2 regions of the Paenibacillus sp. MAHUQ-45 genome follow, and region 1 is predicted to be linked to the other one. Evidence: riboswitches for the same ligand, from Rfam matches in the RefSeq annotation. Region 1 holds a riboswitch; the other holds the start of a gene.

Region 1 (5,352 bases):
ACCATTCCAGGCCACGGAAGGAGCGACGACACTTGCCCATACTTGAAGTCAATAATTTATCCAAAATTTATGAGGGCCAAGTGTCCACGCATGCGCTGAATCATATCCGGTTTGCTGTGGAAAAGGGCGAATTTGTCGGTATTATGGGACCCTCAGGAAGCGGGAAAACGACTTTGCTGAACGTTATCGCCACCATCGATCAGCCTACCTCCGGTGAGATTTCGATTGGTGGACGAGACCCTAATCTGCTCAGCAGACAAGAGAAGGCCTTGTTCCGCCGTCATGAGCTGGGTTTTGTATTTCAACAGTTCAATCTGCTCGACACGCTCACCGTGGAAGAGAACATCATCTTGCCGTTGACACTGGCTGGAGCCTCTATCCAGGAGATGGAAAGCCGGCTGCTACAGGTATCGGAAACACTTGGCATCGGGCATCTGCTTAAGAAGCGGACGTACGAGATTTCCGGCGGGCAAATGCAGCGGACGGCCATCGCCCGCGCGATGATCCACCGACCTGCGCTGATTTTGGCCGACGAGCCTACAGGCAATCTGGACTCCAAAACATCGACTGAAGTGATGGGTATGCTGGAGCAGATCAATGCTTCGGAGGGGGCGACGGTGCTGATGGCTACACATGATGCCGTGGCCGCGAGCTTCTGTCACAGGGTGATTTTTATCAAAGACGGGCGATTCCACAGCGAGATGTACCGGGGCAGCAGCCGGGCCGCCTTCTTTCAGAATATCATTGATATGCTGTCGCTGCTGGGAGGCGCGGGCCATGACCTTTCGGCAATTCGCTTATAGAAATGTAATTCGTAACAAGCGGAAGTACGCCGCCTATTTTGTCAGCAGCTCGTTCTCGGTGATGATCTTCTTTCTGTGCGCTCTGTTTATTTATCACCCGGATTTGTCTAAGGATCTGATTTTCAGTACCGCCACGCGGACAATGATGGTAGCCGAAGGGTCCATTTTTGTATTTTGTTCTGTGTTTGTACTTGTATCGGTGGGCTCTTTTCTGCAGTCCCGCAAGAAGGAATTTGGTATTCTGCTGATGCACGGGATGACGAAGCGGCAGCTGCACCTGATGGTTTTTTTGGAAAATATGATGATCGGCAGCACGGCAATTGTCACCGGTACCGGACTGGGCCTGCTGCTTGGCAAGCTGTTTTTGATGATCGGCTCCGGCTTCCTTGGCATTCAACCGCTTCCCTTTCATCTGCCCTGGCAGGCCCCAGTGCTGACCATTTGCAGCTTTGTGCTGTTGTTTGGACTGATCTCGCTGTGTACGTTTGCTCTAACGGGTCCTGAAGACCCGATGCCGCTGTTCCAGGGTGAAGGCAAGAATGAAGAAGAACCTAAGGCTTCTATAGTGCTTGCGCTTTTGTCAGCAGTTTGCCTAATCGTTGGGTATGTAATGGCTGCTACAGTGCGCGCGGCTTTGGTGGATGTCATTATGTTGCCTGTTGTGGCTATTACGGTAGTTGGAACTTATCTGTTCTATACCCAACTGAGTCTTTACATTGTGAAGCTGCTGAAGAGAACTCGGCGGTTCTATTGGCATCGGATTAATCTGATCGCACTCTCAGGTCTGTCATCCCGCTGGAGAGAGAACGGACGCATGTTCTTTATCATCACGATTATTTCGGCTGTGTCCTTCACTTCTGTAGGTGTATTTGCTTCGATTCAGACATTGACCCGGGAACTGAAGCTTAATTATCCGGCGGCTGTGGGCTATGTGGCTAAAAGTACGGAAAGCGCGGCAGAAACAGAACAGCACCTGGATAGCATTCGCAGAGAGCTCCAAGGCCGTGGTCTGCCCTTTGATACACTTAGCATTCCGATTAAATATGCAGAAGTGATATCGCAGACTGGCCCGGATCGGACCCGGCTGCTACCGCTGATCTCTTACAGCCTTTATAAGCAGGCGCTGCTGAAGGCTGGCTTCCGTTCGTTCGAAGGTCCGCTTGAAGGGCATGACGGACTGGTTATGATCGGTTCCCAGCGGGATCGTAGTCTGACGAGTGAACGAGTCAAGGCTACGTATACACTGCGGCAGGGGAGCATAATTCGGGAGATCGGCTACACGGAGGAATTACCGATTGCGAACCATCTGCTCCCGATGCTGAACGGCGTTGACGGGGGTGACTTTAGCGGCATTGTGGTTAGTGATGAGCTATATGACACTATCCACCCCGTGCAGACAGATAAGTACACAGGATTCTATGTCGCAGATTTGCTGCAGACAGTTGGAATCGCGACTGATCTTTCCGTCAAGGGCAAGAAGGCGTACGAGGCCGATTACCCTTATGCGATTGCGGTCAGCGGCACATTGTTTGAGATCCACAAGACACTGTACAGTACAATGCTGTTCGCTTCTTTGCTTGTGGGCACAGTATTCTTCATTGCAGCTGGCAGTTTTCTTTATTTCCGTCTGTACATGGATCTGGATTATGATCGTCTGCAATATTCCACCTTGGCTAAGATGGGATTAACGGACCGGGAACTGGACCGAATTGTGACATTTCAGATGTCCCTGATGTTCTTTGTGCCAATTGGACTGGCTATACTGCATAGTCTGTTTGCTTTTATTGCGCTGCAGCGTTTGTTCTACCTGTCGATTGTGACGGAGACAGGAGCGGTGTTGGCGGTTTATTTTGTCGCACAGGTACTCTACTTCTTCTTCATCCGAAGTCGCTATCTGCGCAATCTGCATAAAAATTTAAGGAGGATGTAACATGGACCTGCTCATGATTATTAAAGCAATTATTCTAGGCATCGTCGAAGGTATAACCGAGTTTGCTCCCGTATCCTCTACAGGTCATATGATTATTGTGGATGATATGTGGCTGCAGTCACAGGCGTTTCTGGGCCAACATACGGCGAATACGTTTAAAGTAGTTATTCAATTGGGTTCTATCCTGGCGGTTGTCGTTATTTTCTGGAAAAGATTCATTGATCTGCTGGGTCTGAAGCGGTTCAGCCGCAAAGAAATGCAGCCTATACAGGATGGACAGCCACAGCAGTCTTCCGGTGAAGGAGGGCATCTGAAGCTTCGTATGGTGCTGATCGGCCTGATTCCTGCCGCGGTCCTAGGTTTACTTACAGAGAATTATATTGATGACCATCTGTTCTCGACGGCAACTGTATTGATTGGACTCGTCATAGGTGCTGTATTCATGATTTGTGCCGACCGTTTTGCGCCGAAGAAGGTGCAGACTGAAACGGTCGATCAAGTGACTTACAAACAAGCGCTAGGCGTTGGACTGATGCAGTGCTTCGCCTTGTGGCCGGGCTTTTCCCGCTCCGGTTCAACCATCTCCGGGGGCGTACTGCTCGGGATGAGCTACCGGGCAGCAGCCGACTTCACGTTCATTATGGCCGTGCCGGTCATGGCCGGAGCTACACTGATTTCTTTAATGAAGAACTGGCAATACTTCACGATGGAGTCGCTGCCGTTCTTCATCGCTGGCTTCATCAGCGCCTTTGTCTTCGCCCTATTGTCGATGCGTTTCTTCCTGAAACTGATCAATCGGGTTAAGTTGCTGCCCTTCGCTATCTACCGAATTGTGCTAGCAGCAGTGGTGTATATTATTTTCTTCTAACTGGCTATAAGGATTCCGTATAACTGTTACACTCATAATCTATTGCGGTTTACTTGGTATTCCAGTATCATGACGTTATATTCATTCCCGAAACTGAATAACGGATACAGGTGCCTGCCGGATGATAGACATACCGGATGGCTTAATAGGGAAGTTCGGTGCAAGACCGACGCGGTCCCGCCACTGTAACGGAAGAGTCTTCAGCAACCCTCGTCACTGGCAGCATATGCTGTTCGGGAAGACGGCTGAAGATGTAGACGCCGCAGCCAGGAGACCTGCCTGTTTCGACAGCACAGCTTTACCTACGGAAGATAGGATGGTGTTAGACCAGCTACAAGTATGTATAATACTAGGGCGTCTTTCCCTCTGACTTCTTACAGGGAGAGACGCCTTTTTTGGGTATAAAACATGACGTATATAGATTATTAGTGAGATAGGGGAGGAACCTAGGAATGACGCAAACAGTAAAAGTGAGCAACCTCGGGTACCCGAGAATCGGGAAGAACCGCGAATGGAAAAAGAACCTGGAGACCTTCTGGTCTGGTCAAAAAGATGAAGCGGAATTCCGCTCCGAAATGGAGAGAATCCAGCTTGAGCATTTGCAAACTCAAAAGGAAGCTGGCATTGATCTGATTCCGGTCAATGATTTCACATTCTACGACCACGTCCTGGATGCAGCCGTAATGTTCGGCGTTGTGCCTCCACGTTATGATTACGACGGCGGAGATATCGGCTTGGATCTTTACTTCGCAATGGCTCGTGGTAATGCTACAGCCACTGCTTGCGAAATGACAAAATGGTTCAACACGAACTATCACTATATCGTTCCGGAGATCGGCAATCAAACGCCGCGTTTGACCGAAAACAAGCCACTTGCAGCATATCGTTTTGCCAAAGAGAAAGCAGGAATCGAAGGAAAGCCGGTTGTCATCGGTCTGTACACTTTCCTGAAGCTCTCCAAAGGCTTCCAGTCTTCTGAAACAGCTGAAATCGCTAAGCGTTTCCTGCCTGTATATGTACAACTGCTTCAAGAGCTTCAGCAAGAAGGCGTGAAGTGGGTTCAAGTGGACGAGCCTGCGGTTGTAACTGGGCTTACCAATGAAGACATCAGCTTGCTTGAGTCGATTTATGCAGAAATCGCTGCAGCTGTGCCTGGATTGAACATCATCCTGCAAACCTACTTCGAAGCTGCTGAACCGCTTGAAGCGTTGCTCAAGCTGCCTGTACAAGGTCTGGGTCTGGACTTCGTGCACGATGGCGGTACAAACCTCGAGTCGATCGAGCGTCTTGGCTGGCCGGAAGACAAGATTCTTGGCGTTGGTATCATCGACGGCCGTAACATTTGGCGCTCCGACCTGGATGCCAAGCTGGCATTGCTCGACAAACTGGCGACTCATGTTAGCCTGGATCGTGTATTCCTGCAACCGTCCTCCAGCTTGCTGCATGTACCGGTAACCGTAGAAGGCGAAGATAAAGTAAAATCGGTAATCAAGAACGCACTGGCATTCGCAAACGAGAAGCTGGTTGAACTGAAGCTGATTAGCTCTGCACTGGAAAACCGTGATGCAGTTGCTGCTGAGCTGCAAGCTAGCCGCGATGCGCTTGCTACCTTCCGTGCGCTGCCTGAGCGTGGCCGTGAAGATATCGCTGCAGAGGTGCGTAAGCTGGCTGTACTTCCTGCAAACCGTAACCTGCCATTCGCAGAGCGCGTGAAAGTACAACAAGAGAAATGGAACCTGCCACTGCTGCCA
Region 2 (5,352 bases), on a different contig from region 1:
TTCAAGGCACTGCTGCAGGCGGTGATGACTTCCGTGGCCGGCAAGAAGAAGATCTATGTGTCGCTGGATGTACCGATTGGAGAGCTGTCGAAGCGGGCAGCAGAGCTAACAGAGGTTATTTTTGGCGCACTACCCAATGAGTTCCGTCGCAGACTGGGTGTCATTACGTACGCCAATGAGCCAAAGAGCCGCAAATATATTCATTTGACCTTTGTAGAGAAAGGTTCACTTCGCCCCGGCGACCGCACTGTGGAGAAGGATTTTACGTTCGACCTCGTCTCCGGGCGCAGCAGTAATGTCGATTTCGGGGATTCACGGCAGCCATATGCTGATCTGGCCTGGAAGGTGACGAGCAGCGGCAGTAGCATGAATGACTTTGGTCAATTTGCCGACCGGATGTTGGACGGGGAAAGCTTGGATCGCAAGCTATCGCTGGGGCTATATAACGAATTGGCTGTATTTTACGAGATTGAACAAGGCAATGAAAGCTTATATGAACAGAACAAATATGCCGTTCTCGGTGGATTGCTTGATTATCTCAAAGGGGATGGCGCGCTACAGTCGCGAGTCCGGTTGAATGATATTTTTCTAGAGCGATTTGACCGTGAATATGATCTGATCAGGCAAGGGGGGCCACTGATACCTGCGGTAATGGAGAGCTTCAAGGCTTACTATGTGCTGCCGGGACATAATTACAGGGACCGTATCGTCGATTATTTCATTAACGGGATGCTGAATAACAGCAACCAAGGGCGCGAGGACGACCTGAAGGCAGCGTATACCATTATCGAGAGTGAAGAAGAGCTGAGTGCGGCCTTTTTCAAAAAAGTGCTGGCCCAGCCGATCTTTCGCCGGAAGCTTCTGGAGCCGTATTTGGAGAATCGTCTGGCTGCCGCCACATCGGCAGCGGATATTGCCGGTTTTGTCCTCTATTGGGGGCGTACGCTGCCCGAGGTGCTTCAGCAGGCCTTTATTGAGGACAAAACCAAGGATTATTTGCTGGAAAAGCTTCAGCGTGAAGCCGATCCTGTTGCCGCTGCGGCCGGGATCCATGAGCGTGTGGAGAAAGCCGAGAAGGAACGGCGGCGCAGCGGTGGTATCCAGCCTGAGGCGCTTGAACTTCTGCGCGGACTGGCTGCAGCCGCTGACCGTTTTCTGCTGAACCGTTTGTCCCTGGCGGAACTAACAAAGGAACAGCTACTGGATATTGCCTTCCTGCGTTATCCGAAGGGTGCTGCTAAATGGTATCCGCCGCTGGATCAAATCAGCAAGCAGAAGCAGAATGCACTGCGGGCCGCTTACCGCTGGTTCGGGGAAGAGAAGCCGGATGAAGGAATCTTCGCGGAACTGACTCCAAAGGAGCTAGATGATGTGCAGCTCCTTGGACGGCGCTGGCTGAAGGAGGCGAGGTCCGTTGAACCTTTCGAACGGCTGCCGCTGGGCTTTTACTATAGCAGTCGCCGTGAGGGGGGACCGCTGGATTACGAAGCGCTGCTGGAGCTGGTTAACCAGAAAGCAGGTTCGGATAAAGAGACCGTCTACCGCTTCCTGGCTTGGACACAAGGCAATCCATTGTTTGTAATCTCGAACAAGAAGCTGCAGCCGGGGTACCGCCGAGCGATTCTGAAATATTTCCTCAGTAATGACCGAGAAGCATTCAAGAATCGCGAATTCCGCAAATCCTATCTTGCAGCTGCACATCCTGCTCTGCAAAATGTATATAATGAAGCCCGCTCCCAATTGGCTTCACCGCTGGCGCGGTGGGTCAGCCGCAGCCGATTTCAAATCCTGATCTCGGGGCTCGCGATTGGAATTGTCCTGATAATTGCAATTATAGCTGTTAGCATGCTGAGACCGGACGGGAAGGATAGTACCCTACCGGAGATTAGTCCGCAGCCAAGTCCGGCCCAAACTGCTGGTACCGACCAGCGGCCGGTCATGGCCTATCTGCTGGCACCTGACGGAGAGCAGGAGGAGGGTAGCAAGCTGCAGTTTATTTTCCCTACTGCTGCTGATTGCGAAAGCTTCAAGCCGGCTGAGATTAGTCTGCTCAATACCGATGACACCAAGAGTACGTATAAAGTAACAGCTACGACTAGTACGTGTTCATTGCCTTCATCGGATTTAGAGTCTTCCTCCGGGCAAGAAAATTCTGCTGCTGACCATGCAACTGGAAATGCAGATGGAACGGGAACGGATAATTCTCCGCATTCATCTGCTAATGCCAAGGATGCAGTGTCTGATCAAGCTAATCATGCTGCGAATCAGCAAGAGCAGTCTTCTTCAACAATTGATCCTGCCGCTTCACCTTCGCTTACGCCAGAAAGTGGACAAGTAGTTCCGAAAGAGGGCCAATATCAGGTAACCCTTGCGCTGGAGCCTGGGGCTGCGCTGGTACCGGGCGACACCATTGAGGCTGGGGACTATAAGCTGAAATTGTCCGACAAGGCTCTTGCACCAACCTCTGATGAGTCTTCGGTGAAGGACGACCCAAGCCCTGAGCCGACGGCTACAACAAAACCAAAAACGAAAAAATAGTTGCTACTCCTGAACAGCTGCTGAGTTATGACTTGGACAAGTTATGGCTATACAGCATTCAGGAGTTTTTTTCGCTGTCAATATGGAACAATACCGATTCTGGCAGTTTTTCTATGGACATACCGGGGGATTATAGCTATTATTAGGAATATTAAAATTTAATAGTAGTATATTTAATGAAGAAGGTGCAGACTCAGATATCTGAGTTTGCTTAAAAGGGAAGACCGGTTCAAAATCCGGCGCGGTCCCGCCACTGTAGATGCGGAGCGACTTTTCAAATGCCACTGTTCCTATAAAGGAGTCGGGAAGGCGGAAAGAAGCGATGAGGCATGAGCCAGGAGACCTGCCTTGTTCAAAGTGTTCCCATGCCTTCGGGGGGTGAGGTCGGGAACCAGTTGCAGATGGATTGTACTCCGGGAAAGAAATTCCCGTACGTCTGCCCTCAAGCTAAGTTTGTTCTGACCACCCTTCATAATAGGGTGGTTTTATTTTTTTACCAGAATAAACCAAATTATAAGGAAAAGAGGTTCATGATGAAAAGAATGTTATCATCCCGAGCGCTTGCGCTTGGACTGGCACTACTGCTGGTCATCTCCATTCTTGGCTCTTCGCTGGTGCCGGCAGGACAAGCCTTCGCCGAAGCACAGCAAAGCCTTACTGGACAAGGAGTTACAGAAACTAGCGTAACAGATGCTACCTACGGCGCAGCGGCGTTTGCTGCGGCTGCACAAGAACCGGTAGATGTTCAACAGGCAATTACAGACGCTATAAAGTATGTACAGAATAAAGGATATACTTCTGACTGGATTGCGATGAGCTACGGGCGGCTTGGAATTAAGATACCGGATAGTTATATTACCGGACTTGAGAAGAGCGTGAAGAGTACGATGACTGCTTCTTCTCCTCCGTATGTAACCACGTATGCCCGGTTGGCTCTGGCTGTTACGGCAATCGGTCGTGATGCAACCAACTTCGGCGGCTATAATCTTCTTGAGCCGATTTATAATAGCAAGGACGTAGCGGCACAAGGCATAAATGGCCCTATATATGCATTGCTAGCTATTACAGCCGGACAATATAATGTGCCTGATGATGCAGTCTGGAGCAAAGAGCGGATTGCGAATAATCTCATCTCGAAACAAGATCCGTCAGGTGTCTTCTCGGCTTTTGGTTCCAATGCAGATATAACGGGGATGGCTTTACAGTCTCTCTACACTTACAACGGCTTTCCTGAAGTCGAGTCTGCAGGCCAGCGTGCCGTTGATTGGCTGTCCAAGAATCAGAACAAGGACGGCGGCTATGACAGCCGTTGGGGCGTGAGTAGTGAGGCTAACTCACAGGCTATTCTTGGCTTGACTACTGCTGGTATTGACCCGACAGGACCAGAGTTCACCAAGGGCCAACACAACCTTATCACCAACCTGTTAGCTTACCAATCTACTGATGGCGGCTTCCGTCATGCTATGTCAGGAACATCTGATAGCATTGCAACTGAACAGGCACTGCAAGCACTAATCTCCTATCAACTGTTCCTTAAAGGAGATAAGTTCTATAACTTAAAGCAACCGGCTTCACAAAAACCGGCCGTTCAGGCTTCAATTACAATTGAAGGCCCTGAAGGAAGGATCACTAGCGGGGCTGTGGAAGCGCCAACGGCGTTTAAGGCTTTGGTAGAGGTCACTAAGGCTAATAATATACCGCTGGATATACAAAACGGCAAACTTAATGGCATTAACGGAATTTCGCAGCAGCAGTACGGTGCCTCTGACGGCTGGAAATATGCTTTCCAACAAGACGGGCACTGGAGAGTGTCGGATGTAGATGCTGCTGATTATGCTCTTAATGCAGGCCAACAAGTTCTATTTTTCTACGGCGATGCTGATACAAGTCTGAATAATCATGTAAACGTATTGCCGGCCATCCCTGCTCCAGGAGAAGGCTTTACGGTTCAGGTCTATAATGATGCGGTAGATTGGAACACGACACCGTCCAAGACTGTTAGCAAGCCTGCCCCAGGGGTAAAGGTAGCTATTGGGGATCATGCGGTTACAACAGATAGTGAGGGGAAAGCCAGTTTTGTTGGCCTGCCTGCAGGCACTTATGATGTGGAGCTTACAGGTTACCGTCAAGGTGCAGCACCAAGTGTGTTACCAGTTCAATCACAGTTTAGCGTAGCAGCACAAGCTCATTCTTCTATAGCTATTGAAGGTCCGGAAGGTCCTTTGGCTTCTGGCACGGTAGATGCAACGAGTCCGCTTCAGGCTTTGAGAAAACTGGCGCAAACCAGTAATCTCTCTCTGGACGTTACGAACAGTCCCATGGGAGAGTATGTCTCTGCGATTAAAGAAATAGAAGCGGGACAATACGGTGGCTGGGATGGCTGGTTCTATGCTGTGAAGAAAGATGGAGGCTGGACCCTTCCGAATGTTGGGGCAGCGGATTACTTACTTCAGAGTGGGGAACAGATATTATTCTATTATGGTGATTTCGGAGTCACTTCCTTTATTGATTCCATCCAGGCGGAGCCAAAGCAGCCTGTTTCCGGACAGCCATTTACTATTCTGGTAAAGAAGATTGTCGATGATTGGAACACGGGAGGCAGTCTGATCCTGCCGGCTGAGGGTGTTCAGGTTACGATTAAAGGTGAAACAGTAACCACCAATAATGATGGCAAAGCGACCTTTGTTTCCGGTAAGACTGCCGGTGACTATGAAATTGAAGTTACGGGCTACCAAAAAAATGCTGCTCCAACAGTGGTTAGAACGGTAAGCCCAATATCCGTTGCTAAGGATAACGGTACTTCAACACCAACGC

What was found. Region 1 has a riboswitch for cobalamin ahead of metE (5-methyltetrahydropteroyltriglutamate--homocysteine S-methyltransferase). Riboswitches for the same ligand answer to the same signal wherever they lie in the genome.
Region 2: another riboswitch for cobalamin. It lies ahead of AC3Y23_RS26260 (S-layer homology domain-containing protein); the one in region 1 lies ahead of metE (5-methyltetrahydropteroyltriglutamate--homocysteine S-methyltransferase).

Annotation. Positions count from the first base shown of each region.
Region 1 covers NZ_JBYUPV010000001.1:621,693-627,044, forward strand. The annotation lists gene AC3Y23_RS02790 (ABC transporter ATP-binding protein) at 33-803, shown strand; gene AC3Y23_RS02795 (FtsX-like permease family protein) at 778-2,733, shown strand; gene AC3Y23_RS02800 (undecaprenyl-diphosphate phosphatase) at 2,735-3,601, shown strand; cobalamin riboswitch at 3,693-3,898, shown strand; gene metE (5-methyltetrahydropteroyltriglutamate--homocysteine S-methyltransferase) at 4,054-5,352, shown strand, end outside.
Region 2 covers NZ_JBYUPV010000017.1:31,758-37,109, reverse strand. The annotation lists gene AC3Y23_RS26265 (GAP1-N2 domain-containing protein) at 1-2,538, shown strand, start outside; cobalamin riboswitch at 2,705-2,903, shown strand; gene AC3Y23_RS26260 (S-layer homology domain-containing protein) at 3,081-5,352, shown strand, end outside.